Regions from separate parts of the Candidatus Weimeria sp. HCP3S3_B5 genome, predicted to be linked through region 1. Evidence: predicted binding sites of a transcription regulator. Region 1 holds the regulator's gene; each other region holds the start of a gene.
The links. The regulator Rex, encoded in region 1, represses fermentation and respiration genes when NADH is low (regulators of the CRP and FNR family bind a similar motif). The targets are predictions, from matches to a motif close to ATTGTTAANTANTTAACAAT.
Positions count from the first base shown of each region.

Region 1 (3,283 bases):
GGTAATAGAAAAGCTGGAAAGCTTCAACCGGGAGAAGTCAATAAAGAGGGCGGAAAGCCGTAAGAAGGTCCTCGATAAGATAGAGGTAATCGAGAAGCCAAAGGAAGCTGACAAGGCTATGAGGCTTTCACTTTCTCCTCTCTCATCGAGCGGAAAGGATGTCCTTACTGTGACAGATCTGTCCAAGTCCTTTGACGGGACAGAGGTCCTTAAGGACATATCGTTTGATATAAAGCGCGGTGAGAAGGTAGCTCTTATTGGAGACAACGGTATTGGGAAGTCTACTGTCCTTAAGATCATAAATGATATATTCCCTGCGGACTCCGGAAGTGTAAGGATAGGAGCCGGAGTAACAATAGGCTACTACGATCAGGAGCAGCATGGATTCGATGAGGACAATACTCTTTTTGATGAGATGCAGGGAGCCTATCCGTCTCTTAATAATACAAGGGTAAGAAACGTTCTTGCTGCCTTTCTTTTCAGGGATGATGAGGTCTATAAAAAGATAAGGGACCTGTCCGGAGGTGAAAGAGGACGTATATCATTAGCCAAGCTTATGCTTTCCGGAGCTAATTTCCTGATACTAGACGAGCCTACCAACCATCTGGATATGGATTCAAAGGAGATACTGGAGCATGCCATAAACAATTACGATGGCACGGTCCTTTATGTTTCTCATGACAGATACTTTGTCAACCAGACAGCAAGCCGTATCCTGGAGCTTAGGCAAGACGGGATCCACCAGTATCTTGGGAATTATGACTATTATCTGAAAAAACGTGAAGAGATAAGGACTGACTTTGGTATAAGCAAAAAGAAGGCAGAGGAGACCATGGAAAAGGCCTCCGCCGGCTCCGCCGATGACTGGAAGAAGCAGAAGGAGGAGGCTAGGGCAAGGCAGAAGAAAGAGAGAGAGGCCAAAAGGATAGAGGAAGAGATAGAAAAAAAGGAAGCGGAGAAAGAGAAGATCAATGAGGAATTCAGTGATCCGGCGACAGCCAGAAACTCCGCCAGACTAAATGAGCTTACTGAAAAGCTTTCGCTACTTGATGAAGAATTAAAAAAGCTATATGATGATTGGGAAGGGGTTTATGGAGAATAATATTTCTCAGGCCGTGATCAGACGGATGCCAAGATATTACAGATATCTGGGAGAATTACTGGAGAACGGGGTAGAGAGGATCTCTTCAAAGGAGCTTTCAGAGCGGATGCAGGTCACTGCGTCTCAGATAAGGCAGGATCTGAATAATTTCGGAGGCTTCGGCCAGCAGGGCTATGGCTATAATGTCGAGTTCCTCTATGAGGAGATAGGAAGGATCCTTGGCCTTACAAGGGTCCATAATGTGGCCCTGTTCGGAGTAGGAAATCTGGGCGCAGCCATTGCCAATTATGTGAATTTCGAGAAGCTGCCCTTTCGTATGATAGGCCTCTTTGATGTCGATCAAAAGAAAAAGGACAGGATAGTTGGCGGGATACCTGTGATGATGATAGACGAGTTCGAGGACTTCATAAAGGAGCACAGGGTAGACATAGCAGTGCTTACCCTGCCTAAGGATGCGGCAATGCCAGTAGCCGAGCGTCTTGTGAGTCTTGGCGTGAGAGCCTTCTGGAATTTCGCCCATGTGGATCTGATGGTGCCTGATGATGTGGTAGTAGAAAACGTGCATCTGTCTGATTCGCTGATGCAGCTTTCATATAATATGTCTGGCAGATAAGCCCTGGAGGGATAATATGGATCTGGAGGAAGTTAAGAGGAGAGTATCTGATACCAAGATACCTGTTCTGGTCCTTGACCAGAAGTGGCACAGACTCTTTGCGCTCGAGGGCAAGCCTGATGAAATAAAGACCTCAGAGGTCGCATTAAATGAGCTTCTAAAGGAGCAGGGCGGACTCGGGAATGAGCTTAAGGAGCTTAAAAAGGTAAAGAAGAAGCTAATGGCCAATATAGTAGATCATGTAAATGAGGCAGGATCTACCAATGTCACCAAGGATGCCTCTATGATTGACGAGACAAATCGAAGGATAGAGGAGATAGAGGACAGGCTCTTAGAGCTTCCAAAGGAGATAAAGAATGCAAACAATCAGCTGATGGAGCGTACTGTAGAGTTCGCCTATCAGAGGATGAGGACAAATACAGACGAGATAAATGAGATCTCGGAATGGATAAAGGATATCAGGGTAAAGCTCAAGAAAAATATAATAAGAAAGCAGAACCGGGAGATAAATAACCGTGAGATCTATTCCTATATGCACGATATCTTTGGCAAGGATATGGTGACGCTTTTTGATATCACGGATGATGATCAGATAGTGCTTACCAGCAAGGACTCATATATGTCGGGACATTCTGCAGAGGATAATGAAAACGATAAGGAGGATACTCCGGGAGAATGGAGATCAAAAGGTGCGCTCGGCAATCCTTTATCGTCTGTAAGGAAGGGAGGGGCAGCCGGTGAAAAAATGGATCCTGAAAAGACAGGAGATAATAAAGCTTCTTCCGGAAAGGAAGGATGACAGCAATAAGGGGACCTATGGAAAGCTTCTTATCATAGCAGGAAGACATGAATGTGCTGGCGCAGCCATATTAAGCACTCTTGCTGCAATGCGGTGCGGGCTTGGTATGGTAAAGGTAATAAGTGATAAGGGGAATTTCCAGCCGCTTATGAGCATTGTCCCCGAGGCTCTCTTTTCATCGGATACCTCAGCTGATTCCATACTAAAAAGTCTGTCCTGGGCGGATGCAGCCCTTATAGGACCAGGGATCGGCATGGATGAAAAAGCAGAGGAGCTCCTGCTTGCCCTGCTAAAAAGCCGGGGTATTCCGCTTGCTGTAGATGCGGACGGGCTGAATCTGATCTCACAGGATCATACGCTGCTGCTACTTTTGAAGGAAAAGGCCAGGACAGATCCTGTGATACTTACGCCTCATCTTATGGAGATGAGCAGACTATGCGGTAAGACCATATCATGGCTTAAGGAGCATAGGGAGGAGGCTGCAACAGAGTATTCTAGGCAGTATGGCGCAGTGATAGCGCTTAAGGATGCGATCACAGTCACAGCGGCACCTGACGGAGAGCTTATCATAAATACTACAGGAAATAACGGTATGTCAACGGCGGGAAGCGGCGATGTGCTTTCAGGTGTCATAGCTTCATTTCTGGCCCAGGGATGTAAGGCCCTTGAGGCGGCAGGCCTTGGAGTATATATACACGGAGCTGCAGGAGATATGGCAGCGGCGAGGTACGGAGTGAGAGGAATGAAGGCTCTTGATATAGCAGAGTCA
Region 1 is NZ_JBQHVU010000004.1:101,339-104,621, forward strand. Features, by position in the region: gene abc-f (ribosomal protection-like ABC-F family protein) at 1-1,102, shown strand, start outside; gene ACTNCK_RS03410 (redox-sensing transcriptional repressor Rex) at 1,092-1,715, shown strand; gene ACTNCK_RS03415 (hypothetical protein) at 1,732-2,514, shown strand; gene ACTNCK_RS03420 (NAD(P)H-hydrate dehydratase) at 2,453-3,283, shown strand, end outside.

Region 2 (3,283 bases), on a different contig from region 1:
TTCATTACAGGAGCCGGGTTGAAGAAGTGCATTCCGATAACAGGAGTCTTAAGACCTGCACCGATCTCTGTGATGGAAAGAGATGATGTGTTTGATGCAAAGATACAGTCAGGGTTCTTTACTATGTTCTCTTCAAGATCCTTGAAGCAGTTCTTCTTTATATCCATTCTCTCAAGAGCAGCCTCAACTACGAGATCAGCATCTGTAGCGATGGTATTGAGACCGGTCTTGAACTTCCCGATAATGGCATCAGCCTTAGCCTGATCGATCTTGCCCTTGCTTACGAGCTTGTCAACGTTCTTCTTTACTTTTCCGAGTCCGCCTTCTGCAAACTCCTCCTTGATATCGCAGAGATATACTGTCTCTACCTCATCACACTGTGCAAATGTCTGGGCAATTCCAGAGCCCATAGTACCAGCACCGATTACAGCTACTTTCATGTATTTTCCTCCTGTTGTATGTGGCATTTAGTATGAAGTATATTATCAAAGGTCTGAGGTGCGAGGTGCGAGGCCATAAGATCAAGTATAAACCTTAAGGTTCTTTATAAGTTTACGCAACATTCGACTAATCTCATCACTAAGTGAGAGCGACAGCCTTATCTGATCCTCAGAAAAATATCCAAGTTTCATACACAGCTCCAATTGGGTCTCAAGCTCTGCCCTTGATCCTTGTGCTATATATAGAAACCTCAAGTATTCCTTCAACGAATCACGTTCATGTCCTTCAGCTATATTCGAAGGTATCGAAACCGCTGCCCTCCGCATCTGGTCAGATAGGGCATAAAGCTCCTCACGTGGAAGAAACTTTACTAATCTGTAAATTTCTTCTACAAGAGCCATACTCTTCTGCCAGACTATTAATCCCCTATAACTATCCACCCTCTGACCTCTGACCTCTAACCTCTCACCTCTAACCTACTATCAATCTCTCTCTACTACAGTCGCGCATCCCATTCCACCGCCGATGCAGAGGGTTGCAAGTCCCTTCTTGGCATCTTCCTTCTCCATCTCATGAAGAAGTGTTACAAGGATACGGCAGCCTGATGCTCCTACCGGATGTCCGAGTGCGATTGCACCACCATTGACATTGACCTTGGACATGTCGAACTTCAGCTCCTTGGCTACTGCAACTGACTGTGCTGCGAATGCCTCGTTAGCCTCGATCAGATCCATATCATCAACTGAAAGGCCTGTTCTCTTCATAACATTCTTAACAGCTGCTACAGGGCCAACACCCATGATCTTCGGATCTACACCGCCCATTGCTCCGCCAACGAAGTATGCCATAGGCTTAACGCCGAGCTCCTTTGCCTTCTCCTCTGTCATGAGAACGACAGCTGCAGCACCATCGTTGATTCCTGATGCATTTCCGGCAGTAACGACTCCGCCTTCCACTCCTGAACAGCAACGAAGCTTTGAAAGAGTCTCTACTGTTGTTCCAGCACGAGGTCCCTCATCTGTATCGATCACGATGTCACCCTTCTTGCGGTCATGGATAGTGATAGGAACGATCTCATCCTTGAACTTGCCTGCTGCCATAGCCTTCTCGCACTTCTGCTGTGATGAAGCGGCGAACTCGTCAAGCTCCTCACGGGTAAGCTTCCACTGCTTTGCAACGTTCTCAGCGGTTACCATCATATGGTACTGGTTGAAAGCGTCCCAGAGTGCGTCATTTATCATAGTATCTACAAGGACACCGTTGTTCATACGATATCCGAAACGTGCCTTATCAAGTGCGAAAGGAGCACGTGACATTGACTCTGTGCCGCCGGCAACTACGATATCAGCCTGGCCGGCCATGATCATATTTGCAGCTTCATTAACACACTTAAGACCTGATCCGCATACTGCGTTTAAAGTAACGGCTGGAACCTCTACAGGGAGTCCTGCCTTTATTGATACCTGTCTAGCTACATTCTGTCCAAGTCCGGCCTGGATTACGCATCCGAACTTAACCTCGTCTACCTGATCTGCCGGTACCTTTGCACGCTCAAGAGCTTCCTTAACTACTGTAGCGCCCATATCAACGGCTGATACAGTAGAAAGCTCTCCACCCATCTTTCCGATTGCAGTACGGCATGCACCTGCCAGAACTATTCTTCCTGCCATGTCACGTCTCCTTTTCTAGCGATCTACGCTATCTTTTCCCAGGAAAAATGCGGTTTCCTGTTACTCTTGTCATCTAAGACTGTTAAAATTTTAACAATCTTTTCTAAAAAATATAAGCCGCCGCACCGGCTACGTCATTTACTTTATCACATACGACGATTCATATCAAGGGTTTTTGTGAAAAAAGGCCTAAGGCCTGCATCTTCCGCATGGACTATAACCCTCTCTTATAAGCGTCTTTCGCTTTGCTTTTACTGACCTTTTGTTGTGGGCTGCCATCTGATGGACTGACGGGCAGGATGGCTTGTGAAATTTTTTCGTATTTGTATTCAGCACATAGTTATGAGCTCCATTATCATTCTGTGCTGCCCTGCTGTTTCTTGTCTTCTCCCTGGTGCTTGCAGTGCTGCCCTGATAGGCAACTCCCTGACTGGAGCCGTCCTTGTAGTCGATCTTTACTCTGGGCTGTACATTATAGCAGAATACACAGAACTGGACCCCTTTTCCGCTGTCCTCGAGGCTTTCTGCCTCCATCAGGACTCCGCGTGATAAAAGTTCACGTCCCTTGAATACCGGAGTCACACGGTAAAGTACATGATCCGAAGGGTTGGAATGCAGATATGAGGCGACCTGATCCTCATATGGCAGCATACCCTCATTGTTCAGGTATCTGGTCCCTGTGATCAGATTTCTTTCATTTGCATTCTCTCCGGTAAGCTGGTATCCGATCAGATGACAACGGTTGTAGAGATAATTGCCATCTATTCCTGCATACTTTACTGTATGCCAGCCTGTAGGATGCACAGAACCAATAGGTCCCCTTTCCTTGTCCGGCATCAGATCCGTCCCTATATCAGCAATGGCCACAGTGCATCTTCCCATGCTGTCGAGATCCTTATACTTTTCATAGCTTCTTTTTACAGAAAGCTCCTTTGACGTGAAATAAGGCCTGTTGCCATGGATCTTTACACTCGGATCCTTGCCATTCCACTTCGGGACACTTTTCTGATACGAGAAGCCCCTTGGGAGAGGATTAGCCTTAGCCTCCGTAGAGACAATGGTCTGATATCCACCTGTGAATGCAGCTGGACTAAAAAGTAATGTTGCGACAGAGGCCGCAGCAAGTATCCCGTTTAATATTTTCTTATTTCTTTTCATTTCTTATCGATTGA
Region 2 is NZ_JBQHVU010000008.1:5,292-8,574, forward strand. Features, by position in the region: gene ACTNCK_RS05290 (3-hydroxyacyl-CoA dehydrogenase family protein) at 1-440, opposite strand, end outside; gene ACTNCK_RS05295 (four helix bundle protein) at 522-881, opposite strand; gene ACTNCK_RS05300 (acetyl-CoA C-acetyltransferase) at 924-2,111, opposite strand; gene ACTNCK_RS05305 (DNA/RNA non-specific endonuclease) at 2,301-3,269, opposite strand; gene ACTNCK_RS05310 (hypothetical protein) at 3,266-3,283, opposite strand, start outside.
Region 2: the regulator Rex is predicted to act here: its motif matches at 2,190-2,209, upstream of ACTNCK_RS05300 (acetyl-CoA C-acetyltransferase).

Region 3 (3,283 bases), on a different contig from region 1:
AAAAGGAGGCATTCTGACATTTGCCGTAACCGATAAAGGCTATGGCGGAGAAGATCACAAGTGATATCACCGCCAGAGCCATAAGGGTCCTTATTATTACAGATTTTTTGATTGTGTAATATGACTGATCATCCGGGTTACCCCCTGGGAATTATCTCTTGTTTGAGGTCCTCCACATGCGAAGCTTCTCGGCATCCTTAATAAGCGCATCACGGCAGTCAGGATGAGCGATCGAGATCAGAGCCTCGGCTCTTTCCCAGGCAGAGAGTCCCTTCAGGTTTACCATACCATACTCTGTTACCACATACATGGTCTGAGGACGGGTATCGGTGACGATCGAGCCCTCTGCAAGAGTAGGACGGATACGGCTGTGAACTACGCCCTTCTTGTCTGTGAATGTAGAAGACATGCAGATGAAGCTCTTTCCACCATTTGAGAGGTAAGCGCCCTGAACGAAATCCTGCTGTCCGCCGGCACCTGAAATCTGACGGGTACCTGCAGATTCTCCGTTTACCTGCCCGTAGAGATCGATATCGATCGCATTGTTGATAGAAATGAAGTTATCTATCTGTGAGATCACCCTGACGTCGTTGGTATAGTCGACAGGTGCACTCATGCACTCCGGATTGTCATCCAGATAATCATAGAGCTTCTTTGTGCCGGCACCGAAGGCATAGACCTGACGGTATCTGTCTATGGTCTTCTTTGAACCGTTGATCTTGCCGGCCCTTGCTATATCTACGAAAGCGTCCACATACATCTCTGTATGTACAGCCAGATCCTTAAGGTCAGACCGAGCGATGAGGGAGCCGACGGCGTTAGGCATACCGCCGATGCCAAGCTGCAGGCAGGCTCCGTTCGGGATCTCATTTACAATGAGCTCCGCCACCTTCTTGTCGATCTCAGTAGCCTCGCCACAGGAAGCAAGCTCGCCAAGCGGTGGATTGTCGCCCTCGACTATGGCGCTTACCTTTGAGATATGGATCTCGGACTCATGACCACCGAGACAGCGAGGCATATTCTTGTTGACCTCGACGATGATTTCTTCGGCATTCTCGCAGACAGCACCGAGATGAGAGGCACTCGGACCGAAGGAGAAGTATCCGTGCTTGTCCATAGGAGCGACCTGGATCATTACGACTCGTGATGGAGTAGCATTATTGATACGATAGTAGCTAGGCAGTTCAGAATATTTGATAGGTGCAAAATATGAATTTGTGGTAGTGAGCATTTTTCTCTCAACTCCACTCATGTGCCATGAATTGTATGAAAAATGCTTGTCTGCATCCGGGACCTGCATGATAGCCGGTACATGGAACAGAATTCCACCACGTACATTTACATCCACGAGCTCGTCAGCCCTCTTCGCCAGAGCCTTGTCGAGAGCCTCCGGAGTGCCTACGCACCAGCCATAGTCAACCCAGTCGCCGCTTCTGACACACTTCACAGCCTCATCGGCAGTGGTCAGTTTCTGCTGATATTCCTGTTCGAAACCCATATTGCCTCCTTGTACTTTGACTTTGTGAAAAAATTAACTTACCATATTTTATCACTATTGGCATGAAAAAGATAGCGAATTTGCAATTTGCGTTTTACAATTATGAGATGACAGTTTAAAATAAAAAAGATAATAAGAAAAGACCCCGTTTCATATGATGGAGGTTCGATATGAACAGGATAGCAGAAGCAGTTCTCACGAGAGTGGATTCGGTGATAAAAGGCAAGGATGAGGTCGTGCTCAAAGTGTTTGCGGCGATGATCGCAGGTGGACACATCCTGATGGAGGATATACCGGGAGTCGGGAAGACGACACTCGCGAAGGCGTTTGCAAGGACGCTGTCACTCGATTACAGGAGGGTGCAGTTCACACCGGATGTGCTCCCGAGTGATATCCTGGGATTCTCAATGTATGAGAAGGAGAGCGGCAGGTTCGAATTTCATCCGGGACCGGTATTTTCCAATTTGTTCCTTGCAGACGAGATCAACCGTACATCACCGAAGACCCAGTCGGCTCTGCTTGAAGTAATGGAAGAGGGAACAGCGACAGTGGACGGAGTGACCAGAGAGCTTCCGGACCCGTTTGTCGTGATAGCAACAGAGAATCCGTACGGCTCATCAGGAACACAGCTGCTTCCTGAGTCACAGCTCGACAGATTTATGGTATGTCTGTCAATGGGGTATCCGGCGCATGATGACGCAGTGGCGATCCTCAAGGGCAATGCATCGAAGCCTGTCGAGAATATAAAGCCGGTGCTTACGGCAGATGACCTGAAGACCATCAGGACTGCCATCTCGCAGATGTATGTGAAGGATGAGATCTATGACTATATAGTGAGTCTGGTAGAGCATACGAGGAACGGCGGCAGCTTCGCGCAGGGAGCATCACCACGTGGAACCATAGCCATGCTCGGTATGGCAAAGTCCGTCGCCTTCATCAATGACAGGGACTATGTGACGGCTGAGGATGTGCAGAGTATTGCCAGGGATACGATTGGTCACAGAGTGAAGCTGTCTGCGCGTGCGAAGGCAGCAGGAATCACAATGGACGATGCAATACAGAAGCTGATAGAGGATGTAAGGGCACCAAGGACATGAGGATAAGAGTCGGACGGCTGATCGGATATATACTGGCAGTAGCAGTGACAGCTGCAATAGTGGCTGTTTTCGGAGGGACATTTCTTTTTATCATGCTTATGATGGAAATAGTTGCGCTGCCAATAGATATTATCACATCAATGCTGATGCTCAGGAAATCAGAGCTGCTTGTATCCCTTGGAACAGATCATACGCAAAAGGGAGACCTGGTTCTTATAGGCTATAATCTGCGGGCAGGTATGGCATTTTCCTCGTACGAGGCCGCCATCACACTGACGATCAGGAATACATTCTATGGCACCTCGGGACAGACACAGATTGCAATTCCTGTGAATCATGAGGGAGAGATGCATTATGTCCATCTCAGATTTTCACTGCTGGGATATTACGAGATCACAGCAGATCATGTCATGATCCGGGATGTGCTCGGACTTGCAGATCTGAAGAAGACAGTAGATAAGAGCGTCGGGGTCACTGTTTTTCCAAAGGGTGATAGAGATACGTGCTCGTACGCGCTGCATCCGTCCGGCGGTATGACAGAGGCCGAGGAGACTGACAGGTGCGGCAATGATTTCTCTGATGTGTCAGAGATTCGTGAATATGTACCAGGCGACAGACCACGGGATATTCACTGGAAGCTGTCAGCCAAGAGGGATGAGCTGATGATCAAGCAGAGAGAAGCCATGTC
Region 3 is NZ_JBQHVU010000012.1:16,892-20,174, reverse strand. Features, by position in the region: gene ACTNCK_RS07115 (acyl-CoA thioesterase) at 1-17, shown strand, start outside; gene ACTNCK_RS07110 (butyryl-CoA:acetate CoA-transferase) at 152-1,498, opposite strand; gene ACTNCK_RS07105 (AAA family ATPase) at 1,669-2,595, shown strand; gene ACTNCK_RS07100 (DUF58 domain-containing protein) at 2,592-3,283, shown strand, end outside.
Region 3: the regulator Rex is predicted to act here: its motif matches at 1,520-1,539, upstream of ACTNCK_RS07110 (butyryl-CoA:acetate CoA-transferase).